DNA from 2 places in the Pseudomonas sp. BNK-30 genome. Region 2 is predicted to be linked to the other one. Evidence: riboswitches for the same ligand, from Rfam matches in the RefSeq annotation. Region 2 holds a riboswitch; the other holds the start of a gene.
What was found. Region 2 has a riboswitch for thiamine pyrophosphate ahead of ACMGGN_RS09065 (TenA family protein). Riboswitches for the same ligand answer to the same signal wherever they lie in the genome.
Positions count from the first base shown of each region.

Region 1: linked by a shared signal. The riboswitch ahead of thiC (phosphomethylpyrimidine synthase ThiC) and the one ahead of ACMGGN_RS09065 (TenA family protein) in region 2 are both predicted to bind thiamine pyrophosphate.

Region 1 is NZ_CP179904.1:5,285,384-5,293,118, reverse strand. Features, by position in the region: gene ACMGGN_RS24560 (DUF1249 domain-containing protein) at 1-326, opposite strand, end outside; gene ACMGGN_RS24555 (NUDIX domain-containing protein) at 317-934, opposite strand; gene ACMGGN_RS24550 (RsiV family protein) at 1,120-1,866, shown strand; gene cytX (putative hydroxymethylpyrimidine transporter CytX) at 1,835-3,118, opposite strand; gene thiC (phosphomethylpyrimidine synthase ThiC) at 3,212-5,098, opposite strand; TPP riboswitch at 5,255-5,361, opposite strand; gene ACMGGN_RS24535 (TolC family outer membrane protein) at 5,523-6,956, shown strand; gene ACMGGN_RS24530 (single-stranded DNA-binding protein) at 7,300-7,735, opposite strand, start outside.
Region 2 is NZ_CP179904.1:1,941,611-1,949,345, reverse strand. Features, by position in the region: gene ACMGGN_RS09085 (threonine/serine dehydratase) at 1-362, shown strand, start outside; gene ACMGGN_RS09080 (ornithine cyclodeaminase family protein) at 359-1,309, shown strand; gene ACMGGN_RS09075 (BCCT family transporter) at 1,333-3,081, opposite strand; gene tenA (thiaminase II) at 3,297-3,956, opposite strand; gene ACMGGN_RS09065 (TenA family protein) at 3,959-4,606, opposite strand; TPP riboswitch at 4,685-4,798, opposite strand; gene ACMGGN_RS09060 (EAL domain-containing protein) at 5,004-7,331, shown strand; gene ACMGGN_RS09055 (phosphate/phosphite/phosphonate ABC transporter substrate-binding protein) at 7,319-7,735, shown strand, end outside.

The sequences.
Region 1 (7,735 bases), 2.1 Mb from region 2:
CGCAGGCGCCGGGTATGCTCGGCGCTGACCACTTCGGCCATGCGCGCATCGTGGTACACCTGCACCTCCAGGTGGGGCACCGGCAGCCAAGGCAGGCTGTGCTCCTGGCGCACCCGCAGGGTGGTGGTGTAGGGGCAGGCCAGCACCACATCGAGCACCAGCACGCCGAGCATCTGGTCGCCCTGGGTCATGCCGATGCGGCGCGAACTCTGCGTGGTACGCATGTCGGGAAGCAGGCGCATGAGCCGGGCGTAGTTGGCCTCACAGGCTGCCTGCAGCCCGGCCAGATCGACCCGATAACGCTCACGCAGCAGGTTCACTTCCACATACCTCGTACTTCATCTCTGTTGAGCGCCAGCCATTGCAGGCCAATGATCGTCGCCGCATTGCAGATGCGCCCGTCGCGCACGGCCTGCAAGGCATCTTCGAACGACCAGACCCGCACGCGGATATCCTCGCCCTCTTCTTCCAGGCCGTGCAGCCCCCCGGCGCCTTCGCTGCTGCAGCGGCCAAGGAACAGGTGCACGTATTCATCACTGCCGCCGGGCGATGGGAAATAACGGGTCATCGGCCACAGGGCGCTGAAGGTCAGACCGGCTTCTTCTTCGGCTTCACGATGAGCGACCTCTTCAGGCTGTTCGTCCTTGTCGATCAGGCCGGCGACCATCTCGATCAGCCAGGGATTGTCGACTTTATCCAGCGCGCCGACGCGAAACTGCTCGATCAACACCACTTCATCACGCAGTGGATCGTAAGGCAGCACGCAGACGGCATCATGGCGCACGAACAGTTCGCGGCTGATCTCGCGGCCCATGCCCCCGGCAAACAGCTCATGGCGCAGGCGAAGCTTGTCGAGCTTGTAGAAGCCCTGGAAGCAATTGGCCCGTTCGATGATGTCGAAGCCCTTGGGCACTGAATTCAACGCGTCTGACATGGAAATCCTCATTACCTCAAATACTGCTTCGCGCCATCCTACTCTGCACGCCTGCCTGTTTCACCCCTTTCCGGTAACCGTTCGCGCAGTCGGGACAGCGGCTCTTCTCTCTGTTAGCTTAGTGGCGAACTGAAGGCCGCGCAGGCGGTCAAAGGCCGACTTTTCCCTGTATTGCAAGGATCATCATGACACTTGTCAAACTGACTGCCGTGGCTGTGCTGGCCTTGGCCCTCGGTGCCTGCCAGAGCCTGTTCGCGCCGAATTACCGTGCCCCACTGGAGGTAAAGCGCGACGCCTGGGAGCACGTAAAGCCAGGTTGCAGCGAGAGTGACTGCCCACTGGTGAACATTGACACCATTCACTTCCCGGACCTGCCCAAGCTCGACGGCATCGTCGAAAAACGCCTGCTGCAACTGACCGAAGACAACCAGCATGGCACCGCACCAAGCACTTTGCAGGCGTATGAGCAGCAATACCTGGCCACCGCCGACAAACGCAACAGCAGCTACCTGCAAGCCAAGGTACGTGAACAGCATGACGGGCTGGTGATCATCGAGCTGTCCAGCTACCTCGACAGCGGCGGCGCCCATGGCATGCCAGGCCGGGGCTTCATCAACTATTCGCGCAAGCTGGACAAGGTGCTGACCCTGCAAGACATGCTGGTGCCGGGCCAGGAAGATACCTTCTGGAAAACGGTAGAAGAATCGCACCGCGCCTGGTTGATCAGCGTGGGCATGGACAAGGATGCCGAGTTCGTCAAAACCTGGCCATTCAAGAAGTCGCCGCACATCGCCCTGACGTACGGCGCAGTGGTGGTCAAATATGAGGTCTATACCATCGCGCCCTACTCCATGGGCCACGTGGAGTTGAAAATCCCCTACCCACGCCTGAACGGCGTGCTCAAGCCCGAACTGTTCCCCGGCCGCGGCTGAGACTCAGTAGCGCATGCAGCCCACCCGCCAGCAACAATGCCGGCAGGGTAGCGCCGAACTCTGGCGCTTGCGCAGCGATGCTGTGATAGGCCACCACACCCACCGCCCAGGCCAGCAGCGCCTGCCAGTGCAAACCATCAATTTGTGCTGGAAGGCGGCGGCGGCGGATCACGAAGTGGTCCGTCAGCACCACACCGAACAGCGGCGCGAACACCGAGCCGATCAGCAGCAGGAAGTTTTCGTACTGGGCAAGCGGCGCCAGCAGGGCAATCAGGGTGCATAGCACACCGATGCCCAACGCCAGGTACTCGACCTTCAGGCGTACCAGCAGACTGGTCGATACCGCAGCCGAGTGGATATCGGCAAAGGCCTTCTCCGACTCGTCCAGCAAAATCAGCAGCAACGGAATACCCAGCCCGGCACCGGCCAGGGCCAGCAGCAGCGCATTGGCCTCACCGCTCGGCGCAAAGGCCAGGGTGTAGGCCACGCCAAGGCTCATCAACCAGGTATTGCCAATGAAGTAACCGAGCACGGTCCCGCCGAACACTCGCTTGGCGCTGCGGGCAAAACGTGAGTAGTCGGCGATCAATGGCAACCAGGACAGCGGCATGGCGATGACGATGTCGAAGCCCACAGCCAGCGACATCGACCCATCTGCGCTGCGCCGCCACAGCTCGCCCAGGTCAGCCTTGGCGAACAGGTTCCAGGTCAGCCACAGGCAAGCGCCCAACAACAGCCAGATCCCCCATTTGCGCAGCACCTTGCGCACGAATGCCAGCGGCCCGCTGACCGCGAGCAGCGTAGCCAGGCCACCGAAGCAGAGGGTCCAGAACATCGGGCTGTTCCATAGACTGCCTTCACCGAAGGTGCGCGCGCCGAGCAGGCTGGCGGCGTCACGCATGACAATGATCTCGAACGCGCCCCAACCGACCAGTTGCAGCAGGTTGAGCAGCGTTGGCAGGCGCACGCCTTGGCTGCCCAGGCTCAGGCGCAGGGTGGCCATGGCGCAAAGGCCCGTATCGCTGCCAATCACGCCTGCCGCCCCAAGCAGCAGCACGCCCACGCCGGTGCCCAGGGCGATGGCCAGCACCGCGCCGGCCAGGCCCAGGCCTGGAGCGAGCATCGCGCCGACCTGCAGGACCATCAGGCCGATACCGAGGGAAAACCAGAGCGAGAACAGGTCGCGACCACCGAACGGGCGTTGGCTGGTGGGGACAGGGTGGTCGGGGGAAAAATGGCTGGGAGTTGTCATTGTTGTTACTCGACAAAAGAAAACAAATCGACACGGTCGTTGCAGGAGCGGCGCACCGGCAAGGCCGCTCCTGCAACAGATCAGCGCTGCGGCTTACACCTTGTGGTACAGCTGGCTGCCTTCCTGGCGGAACCGTTCGGCCTGCTCGCGCATCCCCTCCTCAACCGATACATCCACCGCATCGATGCGCAGGTTGGCGGCGTATTCCCGTACTTCCTGGGTGATTTTCATCGAGCAGAACTTCGGCCCGCACATCGAGCAGAAGTGCGCGACCTTAGCCGATTCCTTCGGCAGGGTTTCATCGTGGAAGGCACGTGCGGTGTCAGGGTCCAGGCCCAGGTTGAACTGGTCCTCCCAGCGGAACTCGAAACGCGCCTTGGACAGGGCATTGTCACGGATCTGCGCGCCCGGGTGGCCCTTGGCAAGGTCGGCTGCATGCGCGGCGATCTTGTAAGTGATGATGCCGGTCTTGACGTCATCCTTGTTCGGCAGGCCCAGGTGCTCCTTGGGGGTGACGTAGCACAGCATGGCGCAGCCGAACCAGCCGATCATGGCCGCACCGATGCCCGAGGTGATGTGGTCGTAACCAGGCGCAATGTCGGTGGTCAAAGGGCCGAGGGTGTAGAACGGCGCTTCGTCGCAGCACTCCAGCTGCTTGTCCATATTCTCTTTGATGAGCTGCATCGGCACATGGCCAGGGCCTTCGATCATGCACTGCACGTCGTGCTTCCAGGCGATCTTGGTCAGCTCGCCAAGGGTTTCCAGCTCACCGAATTGCGCAGCGTCGTTGGCATCGGCAATCGAGCCTGGGCGTAGCCCGTCACCGAGCGAGAAGCTCACGTCGTAAGCCTTCATGATTTCGCAGATCTCATCGAAATGCGTGTACAGGAAATTCTCCTGGTGATGCGCCAGGCACCACTTGGCCATGATCGACCCCCCGCGGCTGACGATACCGGTGACCCGCTTGGCGGTCAGTGGCACGTAGCGCAGCAGCACGCCAGCATGGATGGTGAAGTAGTCCACGCCCTGCTCGGCCTGCTCGATCAGCGTGTCACGGAACAGCTCCCAGGTCAGGTCCTCGGCAACCCCGCCGACCTTCTCCAGGGCCTGGTAGATCGGTACGGTACCGATGGGTACCGGCGAGTTGCGGATGATCCACTCGCGGGTTTCATGGATGTGCTTGCCGGTCGAAAGGTCCATGACCGTGTCCGAGCCCCAGCGAATACCCCAGGTCAGCTTGGCCACTTCCTCCTCGATCGAGGAACCCAGGGCGCTGTTGCCGATGTTGCCGTTGATCTTCACCAGGAAGTTGCGGCCGATGATCATCGGCTCCAGTTCCGTGTGGTTGATGTTGGCCGGGATGATCGCGCGGCCGCGGGCGATTTCCTCGCGCACGAATTCGGCGGTGATCTCTTTGGGGATGTTGGCGCCGAAGCTGTGGCCGGCGTGCTGCTGCTTGAGCAAGCCAGCAGCGCGGGCCTCCTGCAGCTTCATGTTCTCGCGGATGGCGACGTATTCCATCTCGGCGGTGATGATGCCCTGGCGGGCGTAGTGCATCTGCGAGACGTTGGCGCCAGCCTTGGCGCGGCGCGGGTTGCGCACATGGTTGAAGCGCAGCTTGGCCAGTTCGGCGTCGTTCAGCCGCTGCTGGCCGAAGTTCGAGCTCAGCCCACCCAGGCGCTCGGTATCGCCACGGGCGTCGATCCAGGCCGAACGCACATCGGCCAGGCCTTTGCGCACATCGATGATGACGTCGGGATCGGTGTAGGGGCCGGAAGTGTCATAGACCATCACCGGCGCGTTGGCTTCGCCGCCAAAGTCGGTGGGGGTGTCGTGCAAGCTGATTTCGCGCATCGGCACGCGGATGTCCGGGCGCGAGCCCTCGACATAGACCTTGCGCGAACGCGGGAAGGGTTGCACGGACTGCTGATCGACTTGCGCCGACTCGCTGAGGTTGATCGTTTTTTCTTGTTTGCTCATCACAGGCTCCAGACAGCTTCCTAGCGGTGGAATGTCGGGGAGAACCTGAAAGACGCGGACGCACCCCTTGGCGGGCATGCAGTGCCGGATACATGGAGTGCCTTGAGCTGCTTGCAGCTGCGACATTCCCGGACCTGGCACAAGAGGCTCCCCGGGAAGGCGAGCAATCTTGTTCCCTACGCAGGCGCTAACCTGATCAGGTTCAACGGGATCCGCACCTATGCGATCTCAGCCTTTGCTTCAAGGCACCCCGACAAGAACGTGCGCAGTCTAGACTGGAGTGGCCGGCAAAGCCAAGCGTGTAAAACGGGGGGATGATGAAAGGCACAGCCAACGATTGTTGCCAGTTGCGCATGGCACTACACTGCCCCAACGCTCGATACTCAACAGTTCAGTAATTAAATTTCGTACAAGGATTGCCTCTATGCTGCGCAAACTTTCACTGGCGATTGCCGTGTCTTGTGCGTCCAACGGAGTGGCCTGGGCAGCGGATGTGCCCATGACGGTCAAGACTGACCTGGTCAGCGTCTACCAGGAAGCGGTCGACAACAACGCCGATCTTGCCGCCGCCCGCGCCGATTATGGCGCGCGCCGCGAAGTGGTGCCCCAGGCCCGCGCCGGCCTGCTGCCCAACCTGTCGGCAGGTGCCGAAATGATGAACACCCGCACCAAGCTCGACGAACCCTCGATCACCTCCAACCGCAGCGGCAACGCCTGGAGTGCAACCCTGGCGCAACCTGTCTTCCGCGCCGACCGCTGGTTCCAGTTGCAGGCCGCCGAAGCTGTCAATGAGCAGGCAGCGCTGGAGTTGTCTGCCACCGAACAGAATCTGATCCTGCAGACCGCGCAAAGCTACTTTGCCGTGCTGCGAGCCCAGGACAACCTTGCAGCCACCAAGGCCGAAGAGTCGGCTTTCAAGCGCCAGCTCGACCAGTCCAACGAACGTTTCGATGTCGGCCTGTCCGACAAGACCGACGTGCTGCAGTCCCAGGCCAGCTATGACACCGCCCGGGCCAACCGGATCATCGCCGAACGCCAGGTGCAGGATGCCTTCGAGGCATTGGTGACCCTCACCAACCGCGAATACACGTCGATCCAAGGCGTTGTCCACACCTTGCCCATACAGGTGCCCACGCCCAACGATGCCAAGGCCTGGGTCGAGACTGCCGGGCGGCAGAACCTCAACCTGCTGGCAACCAACTACGCAGTCGATGCCGCCGAAGAAACCCTGCGCCAGCGCAAGGCCGGCCACGCCCCGACACTGGATGCGGTAGCCAAGTACCAGAAAGGCGACAACGACAGCCTGGGCTTCACCAACCCTTCGCAACTGGGCGTGCGCTATAGCGGTGACGTGGAGCAGACCAGCATCGGCCTGCAACTGAACATTCCGATCTACAGCGGCGGCCTGACCAGCTCGCAGGTACGCGAGGCATACCAGCGCCTGAGCCAGAGCGAGCAACAACGCGAGAGCCTGCGCCGCCAGGTGGTGGAGAACACACGCAACCTGCACCGTGCCGTGAATACCGATGTGGAACAGGTGCAAGCGCGCAAGCAGTCGATCATTTCCAACCAGAGCGCGCTGGAAGCCACCGAGATCGGTTACCAGGTCGGTACCCGCAACATCGTCGACGTGCTCGATGCCCAGCGCCAGCTGTACACCTCGGTTCGCGACTACAACAACAGCCGGTACGACTACATTCTCGACAACCTGAGCCTGAAGCAGGCAGCCGGCACCTTGAGCCCACAGGACCTGGTGGACCTCAAGCGGTACCTGAAGGCGGACTACAACCCGGACAAGGACTTCCTGCCACCGGACCTGGCGGCGGCAGCGGCGAAGAACTTCGAACGCAGGCCTTGAGGTAGGCGCTGGTTTCTTCGCGGGTAAACCTGCACCCACAGGGCTTGCGCCAGTGTTTCGACAATGCGCCTACCCTGTGGCCGGCTTGCCGGCGTGCCCGTCAGGCAGTCACTGCAATCGTCGAATCAAAGCGTTGGATGGGCGCATCCGAAAACCCACTACTCGCAGGCTCGGGGGCAAACGCAGGCCGGCCCTGGGATCAACGATCTCAGGGGCGCAGTGAAAAGCCCTTGGCATATACTTCCCGATCTTCCCGGCCATCCGTGAAGCCTCCCAAAAAAAACCCAGGGCAAATGCCCTGGGTTTTCGATGAAGCGGGACGTCTTACCGGCCTGGAGTTGCTCTAGAACGGAATATCGTCATCAAAGCTGTCAAAGTCAGCAGCCGGCTGCGGCGCGGGCTGTTGCGGCGCTGGGCGCTGCTGGGCCTGTTGCGGGCGCGGGGCCTGCTGACGCGGTGGGGCCTGGTTGTACTGTTGCTGCTGGCCACCCTGGTTGTAGTTGTTACCACCACCCTGGTTGTACTGGTCGCCGCCACCTTGCTGGTTCTGCGGACGGCCACCGAGCAGCTGCATGGTGCCCTGCATGTCGACGATGATTTCGGTGGTGTAACGCTTGATGCCGTCTTTTTCCCACTCGCGGGTCTGCAGCTTGCCTTCGATGTACACCTGCGAACCCTTGCGCAGGTATTCGCCAGCGATTTCAGCAACCTTGCCGAACATCGACACACGGTGCCACTCGGTACGCTCGACCTTTTGGCCCGACTGCTTGTCGGTCCAC
Region 2 (7,735 bases):
TCATTGGCTGCTGGCCGGCGAATGCCCCTACCCTGCAGCGCTCGCTCGAAGCCGGGGAAATCATCGACATGCAAGAGCAAGACACGATCTCCGACGGTACAGCCGGTGGGGTCGAGCCAGGCTGCATCACCTTCCCCCTTTGCCAGACGCTGCTGTCGCGCACCGTGCTGGTCAGCGAAGAAGAGATAAAGGCGGCGATGCGCGATGTCGCCAACCATGAGCGCTGGATCATCGAGGGTGCTGCCGGTGTGGCGGTGGCCGGCATGCAGAAGATGGCCAAGGCATACCGCGGCAAGCGCGTCGCGGTCGTCATTTGCGGTCGCAACATCGTGCTCGATAAATTCCTCGAGGCTGTTCAATGAAAGTGTTCAGCAAGCAACAGATCACCGCCCGGCTCGATATGGAGCTGGCAGTGCAATGCCTGGAGCAAGGTTTCATCGCGTTCTCCCAAGGCAAGGTCCAGGTGCCACCGGTACAGGCATTCGCTTTCCCCCAGGCCAACGGTGACTGCTGTATCAAGTCAGCGCATGTCGAGGGTAGCGCCACGTTCACGGTGAAGCTGTCGACCGGCTTTTACGACAATCCATCAAAGGGGCTGCCAAGCAACGATGGCTTGATGCTGGTGGCCTCGGCCAGTACCGGGCAACCCCTTGCCTTGTTGCAGGATGAGGGCTGGCTGACCTGCATCCGCACTGCGCTGGCCGGGCGCATCGCCGCCCGCCTGCTGGCCCCTGCCACCGTGAAAGCGATTGGTATTCTGGGCACCGGCACCCAGGCGCGCATGCAGCTGGAGCAACTGGGTGCAGTCACCCCCTGCCGCAGCGTGGTGGTGTGGGGGCGCGGTGATGCTGAACTGGCTGCCTACAAAGCCTTCGCCAACGGCCTGGGTTATGAGGCGCGGGTAACGCGTAACGCCGAAGAGGTTGCACGCGCCGCCAACCTGATCGTCTGCGCAACACCTTCACGTGAGCCGCTGTTGCAGCGTGAATGGCTGCAACCTGGCACCCATATCACCGCCGTTGGCGCCGATGCGCCGGGCAAGCAGGAGCTCGACCCCGCGCTGGTTGCACGGGCCGACCTTATCATCGTCGACTCCCTCTACCAGTGCAGCCAGTACGGCGAAGTCTCCCATGCGCTGAAGGCCGGCCTGATCAAGGAGCAGCAACTGGCCGAGCTTGGTGCCCTGCTTGAGGGCCGCGCCACCGGCCGTGAGCATGACGAACAGATCACGCTGGCCGACCTGACCGGGGTCGCCGTGCAGGACGCGCAGATCTCAAGCTGCGTGTTGGCGTCCCTCACCGCGGGTTGACGTACGTAGCCGATCCCGGTCAATCATGGCTCCGTCACCTGGGCCTTCCTGGAGGCCGGCTTGAGCGAGGATTTCTTCTCTTGCACCACGATGTAGAACTCCTCGCCGTGCTTGACTGCGCCATACAGCACCGCCTTTTCGATCAGCTCGCTGCCGCGCAGGTGGCGTAGCATCATAGGGTCCTTGCGCAGGTCACGGTACAGCGCCAGGCACAGCAGCACCATGATCACCACAAACGGCAAGGCCACGACGATGGTCAGGTTCTGCAGGCCTGTAAGCGCCTCCCCGGGGTTACCTGGGTCACCCAGCGCGAGCATGATGGCCGCGACGGTGCCGGTCAGTGCCCCCCAGAAAATCACTGTCGCACGGGACGGTTGCGTGGTGCCGTGCTCGGACAAGGTACCCATCACCAGCGATGCTGCATCGGCCCCAGAGACGAAGAAAATTGCCACCAGGATCATGACCAGCACCGAAGTGGCCCAAGCCCAGGGGTAGCTGTCGAGCAACTGATACAGGGCATGGTTGCTGTTCACTGCACCGTCGATGAGAGCGAAGCTGCCTTCGCGCAGTGCATCGATGCCGGCGCCGCCGAGAACGCTGAACCACACCAGGCTGACCAGGCCTGGCACCAGCAACACACCGCTGACGAACTGGCGGATGCTGCGCCCGCGGCTGATACGGGCGATGAACATGCCGACAAAGGGCGTCCAGGAAATCCACCAGGCCCAGTAGAACACGGTCCAGCCGGCCAGCCAGCTGTCCATCGCATCACCGCCACTGGCGCTGGTACGCGCCATCATCTCGGGCAGTAACTTGATGTAGACCCCGATCGATGTTGGCAACAGGTTGAGCATCAACAGCGTCGGCCCTACCAGGAAGACGAACAGCGCCAGTGCCAACGCCAGCACCATGTTGGTATTGGACAGCCACTGAATACCTTTGCCGATGCCGGACACGGCCGAAGCGACGAAGGCAATGGTCAGCAAGGTGATGATGGCGATGTAGAACAGCTTGCCCGGGTGATCGATCCAGCCGTTGTATTCCAGCCCACCCGCAATCTGCAGGGCGCCGAGCCCCAGCGAAGCCGCTGAACCGAACAGGGTGGCGAAGATGGCCATCATGTCGATCACCCGCCCGACAGGGCCGTTGGCATGCTTGCCGATCAAGGGCCGGAACGCGGTGGAAATCAACTGCGAGCGGCCACGGCGGAACGTGCCATAAGCGATTGCCAGGCCGACGATGGCGTACATCGCCCAAGGGTGCAGCGACCAGTGGAACAGCGTGGTCGCCATCGCCACCTGCAGTGCCTCGTCAGATTGGCCAGCGGCAGTGCCGGGCGGTGGTGAAACGTAGTGCGACAGCGGTTCGGCGACGCCGAAGAACATCAGGCCGATGCCCATGCCCGCGCTGAACATCATGGCAACCCAGGAGACCGTGCGAAATTCCGGTGCTTCGCCGTCGCGCCCCAGCGGGATTCTGCCGTAGCGGCTGGCAGCCAGCCACAGCACGAAGATGACGAACACGGTAGAGGTCAGGACGAAAAACCAGCCGAAGTTGACGATGACCCAGGATTGCGCAGAGGTAGCGCTCGCGGCGAGGCTGGCTTGGTTGACAACACCCCAGGTGATGAAGGCGATCGCCAGCAGGCTGGTGACGCCGAACACCGCCCAGTCGAGCTTGCCTTCAAGGTGGCGGTCCTGCCTGGCCTCAGCAGTCTTGGACGGGTCGGTGACGCCGAGCGGCGGTGTTTCAACGTTCTCTTGCGTTGCCATCGATGGGCCCTTTTCAGTTTTTGCTGCAGGCTTTTGTTGTTGTAATTGCTAGCGATGCCTGCGCAATAACCGGGGCGGCCGCGCTGAAGGCCCCGTGATTATCCTGTGACCGAAACAGTAGCCCCTATTCCAGGACCGTCCTGGCACATCCTCTGAACGACCTGCCGGTCACATTGTGCCGGCCCCGATTGAACCGGCACAAAACCTGAATTGGCTCAGGCAGCCCCATCCAGCCCCATCTGCCAGAAGTCGGCCTCCAGCCGCGAAGCCTGGCCAAAAATTGCCGCCAGTTCCACGAACCGTTGCTCGGTCATGCTGCGCGCTGCCAGTTCATCAAGGTGCTTGCGTGCTGCGGATGCCACGCTCTGGTAACCCTCGCCGGCGTATTCGCCAATCCACTCACGGTAAGGGTGATCACTCAGGTCACCGATGTGCGCAGCCAGCGTGCGGCCGATTTCGGCGTAGCCGATCACGCAGGGCGCCAACGCCACATGCAGTTCGAGCAGGTCACCGGCGGCGCCGCAATCAAGCACGTAACGGGTGTAGGCGACCGTGGCCTGGTGCTCCGGCGCGGCCTCGATATCGGCCTGCGACAACCCCCAGCGGGCGCACAGGCGCAGGTGCAGTTCGGTTTCGTCGAGGATGGCAGCCAGGCCAGCCTGAGCCGCGCGGATGTCGGCCGGCAGCCTGCTTTTATAAGCGGCAAGCGCCCAGGCACGGGCGAACTGGATGAGGAACAGGTAGTCCTGCACCAGGTAAGTCCGGAACGCGTCTTCGCTCAAAGTGCCCTCACCCATCTGCCGAACGAAGGCGTGGTCTACATAGCTCGACCACTGGGGCGCAGTGGCGGCCTTCAGGCGCTCGAAGATATCCATGCTCAGGCCTTTTGATCGTAGATGGCGTCGAAGAAGGCCAGCTCAAGCGCCACGGTGCGCTGGTAGAAGTCACTGGCCAGTGCCGGCTCCTGCGGGCCGACGCGGTCCAGTTCGGCCTGGAGGAAGGCGACGAAGTCCTGGAATGCCGCGTTGTCATGCAGGGTGATCCACTCGGCGTGGACGAAGTTGTCCGGCATTGGTTTTGGTGCCTTCAGCGCCCAATCCAGATACAGGCCTTCGGCAACGTTGAGCACTGCCAGCGCCGCCGCATAGGAACGGGTCGCTGCGGCTTCGCGCAGGATGGCCTTGAAGCCTGCGGTCGGCACGGTGTCCTTGGGTTCGGCGCGCTGCTGCGGGCTTACATCCAGCGCCTGGAAGGCACGCAGGAAATAGGTGTTTTCATCGCTACTGATCATCCCGGCAAAACGGCCGAAACGCAGGCGTGCCTCGAAGGTATCGGCAGTGGCGATGGCGGCGCCGAGCAAGGTCAGGAAGCTGTCGAGAAAACGGTGGTCCTGTACCAGGTAGCGGACCATGACCGGGTCCGCCACACTGCCGTTGCACAGTTCAGTGACGAAGCGGTGGCCGACTGCAGCCGACCAGGTCGCCTCGTTCTGGCGGCGCAAGGTTTGGGAAAAACGTTCGGTCATGATGCTGCACTCCATAGGGTGACAGCGAGGCCGTTACGGTGGGGCATGGAGCGGCCTCGCAGTGAGGCCGGCAAAAAGGCAGGTCGGCAGTCCCATCCCTTCGCCGGCATGATCCGGATCAGGTTCTAAGGGTCACCGCGCTGCAATGCCAGCGGTTTCTCAGCCCGTTGCCGGGCTCCCCTTGGTGGTGAGCAGGTATACCGCACCTTCAAGGGCATTGTCACGAAGCAAAACGCCTGGGCTGGAGCCATTCTGGCTCGCACAGTCAGCCCGAATGGCTTGGCTGCAAACGCCAACGCGCAACAGGGAAAATCATAGAGGCCAATAGCCACCAGTCATTAGCCTGTCATTTTACTGTCGTATTTTCGGGCTTCACCCAGGGTCGGGAATACCAGTCGTGATACGCCGTTTTCTCTCGTCAGCAGGCCTTCTGCGCCTTTTGATCCTGATGCTCTGCGCAGCCACCCTGACCTTTCTCTGGGGGTTGCACTTCAGCCAGAAGACCGCCGCACGCCAGGATGCGCTGACGGCCAAGGCAGCCGAGCACCAGAACCTCGCCAACATTGTCGCTGAAAGCCTGCGCCAACTGGTCGATCGTGCCCAGGCCGTAGGCCGTGTCACCCAGGACGACATGAAAATGATGCGCCAAGGCAGCCTGAGCCTGGCCCGGGTGCTGGCCGAAGACCCGGTATTCAAACGCATGAGCCTGTATGACAGGCACGGTCAATTGTTGTCGGCGAGCCATACCGATGAAGCTCCCCACCTGCCGGAAGAGTGGTTGCAGCAGCTGAAGCTGCACGTCGCGCATTACGGCTTCAAACCCTTCCTGCCACGCGTCGAACCGGGCTTCACCCCGCCCGCCATGCCGAGCTGGCGCCTGCCCTTCCTCTTGCCGCTGCCCAATGTACCAGGCCGAGAAATCGACAACATTCTGGTAGTGCAGCTCGACATTGGCTATCTCGCCGTGCTGTTCCAGCACATCGACCTGGGCGATACCGGGCTGATGCGCCTGCAGCAGGACGATGGCCAGGAACGCTTGCGTATCGATACCAGCGGTGTGGTCGTGGCCGGCGACGATTTCGAACCCGGCCTGCCAGCACCGGGCAGCGAGACGGGCCGGCTGGTGCAATTTGCCGCAGGCCACTCGTATCAGAGCCTTTACCGCCGTATCGACGAGCGCGGTTTCAGCATCATCGTCAGCCAGCGCATCGACGAAATCCTCGCGGCCTCTGCCCTGGCGTATTCGCGCCAGTTCTGGCTGAACCTGAGCATGACCCTGATGATCCTTGCCAGCCTGGCCTGGACCTTGCGCCTGCTGCGCAAGCGCCAGGAAGCCTTCAGTGCCCTTGAGCACGCACAACAGGTCAACCAGCAACTGATCGGGCGCCTGGAAGACGAACACCGGCGTAGCAGCCATGCAGCCGCCACCGACCATCTCAGCGGGTTGCATAACCGCCGCCAGTTCGTCGAAATAGCAGGCCTTGCACTGACCCACCAACGTGGCAAGCGCCGGCTGATGGCGATCCTGTTCATCGACATGGACCGTTTCAAGTCGATCAACGATTCGCTCGGCCACAAGATCGGCGACTTGCTGCTGCAGGCCGTGGCCGGGCGCATCCAGCGCCTGCTTGAGCCTGGTGATGAGGCCTCGCGCTTCGGGGGAGACGAATTCGTGGTGCTGCTGGCCGGTGAGCGCAGCGAGGAGCAGATCAATGTTTGGGTACGCGAACTGGTGCTGAAACTGTCGGCTACCTACGCCCTCGATGGCCAGGAAGTCAATACCAGCCCCAGCGTGGGCGTCAGCATCTGCCCGCGCGACGGTCAGGACATCGACAGCCTGATCCGCTGTGCCGATGCGGCCATGTATTCGGCCAAGCAGGCCGGGCGCGCCCAGTACCGCTTCTTCGACCCATCGTTGAACCTCTCCGACATCCAGGCCTTTGCCCTGGAACAGGCTTTTGGCTGCGCCTTGACCGAGCGCCAGTTCGTGCTGCACTACCAGCCGCAGATTCGCCTGGATACCCAGCGCGTGCTGGGGTACGAAGCCTTGGTACGCTGGGAGCACCCGGAATTCGGCCTGCTCTACCCGGACCGTTTCATAGACCTGGCCGAGCGCAGTGGCTTCATCATCGAACTGGGCTGGGAAGTATTGCGCCTGGCCTGCGAAGAACTGGCGCGCTGGGATGCTCACGGTCGCGATAACCGCCTTGCGGTGAATGTGTCGGCATTGCAGTTGCGCCAAGCCGATTTCAGTACCCGCCTGCTGGCCAAGCTGCAGCTCTACGGCATCGCCCCGCAACAATTGGAGCTGGAGATAACCGAGACCACCATTCTCGACCCTGAAGGAACGGCTGTCGGTCACCTGCACCGTTTGCGCGCAGCAGGTCTGGGCATCAGCCTTGACGATTTTGGCCGCGGCTACGCCGGCTTCGCTCACCTGCAATCACTGCCACTGAGCAAGCTCAAGATAGACCGCTCGCTGATCGCACCGTTGTCCAACAGCTACGACGACAGCCCGTTCGTCTCATCAACCATCATTCTGGCCAAGCGCTTGGGCCTGGAGGTTGTCGCAGAAGGCGTAGAAACCCGCGAACAGGTGGTGTGCCTGAAACTCGCCGGCTGCGATATCGCCCAGGGCTACCACTTCAGCCGACCGTTGTCGCCGGCCCAACTGCGCGACTACCCACCCTTCAACAACAGGGAGGAAAAGCCATGCGTGCTCTGACGGCCCTCGCCGGCCTGTTGTTTGCCCAGTTGCTGGCAACCAGCGTGCTGGCCGACTGTACGCCCCACAGCTTGCGCCTGGCCGTCATTCCGATCAAAAGCAGCGAAGACATGATGCGCGAGCATCAAGTGTTGCTGCAACGACTGAGCCACGCAGCGGGGGTGCCGGTGGAACTGGTGATCGCCGCGTCCTACGAAAGCGTGGTCGATGCCATCGTTTCCGGCGGTGCCGACATCGCCCGCCTCGGCCCTGCGTCCTATTTGCTTGCCCAACGCCGCGACCCACGTATAGAACCCTTTGCCACCTTCACCTTGAGTGGCGGGCCTTACACCGCTGCAGGCAGCCATTACCAGGCACTGCTGCTGACCCGCGCCGGCAGCCTTGAGGGGGTCGAGCCTTTGCGG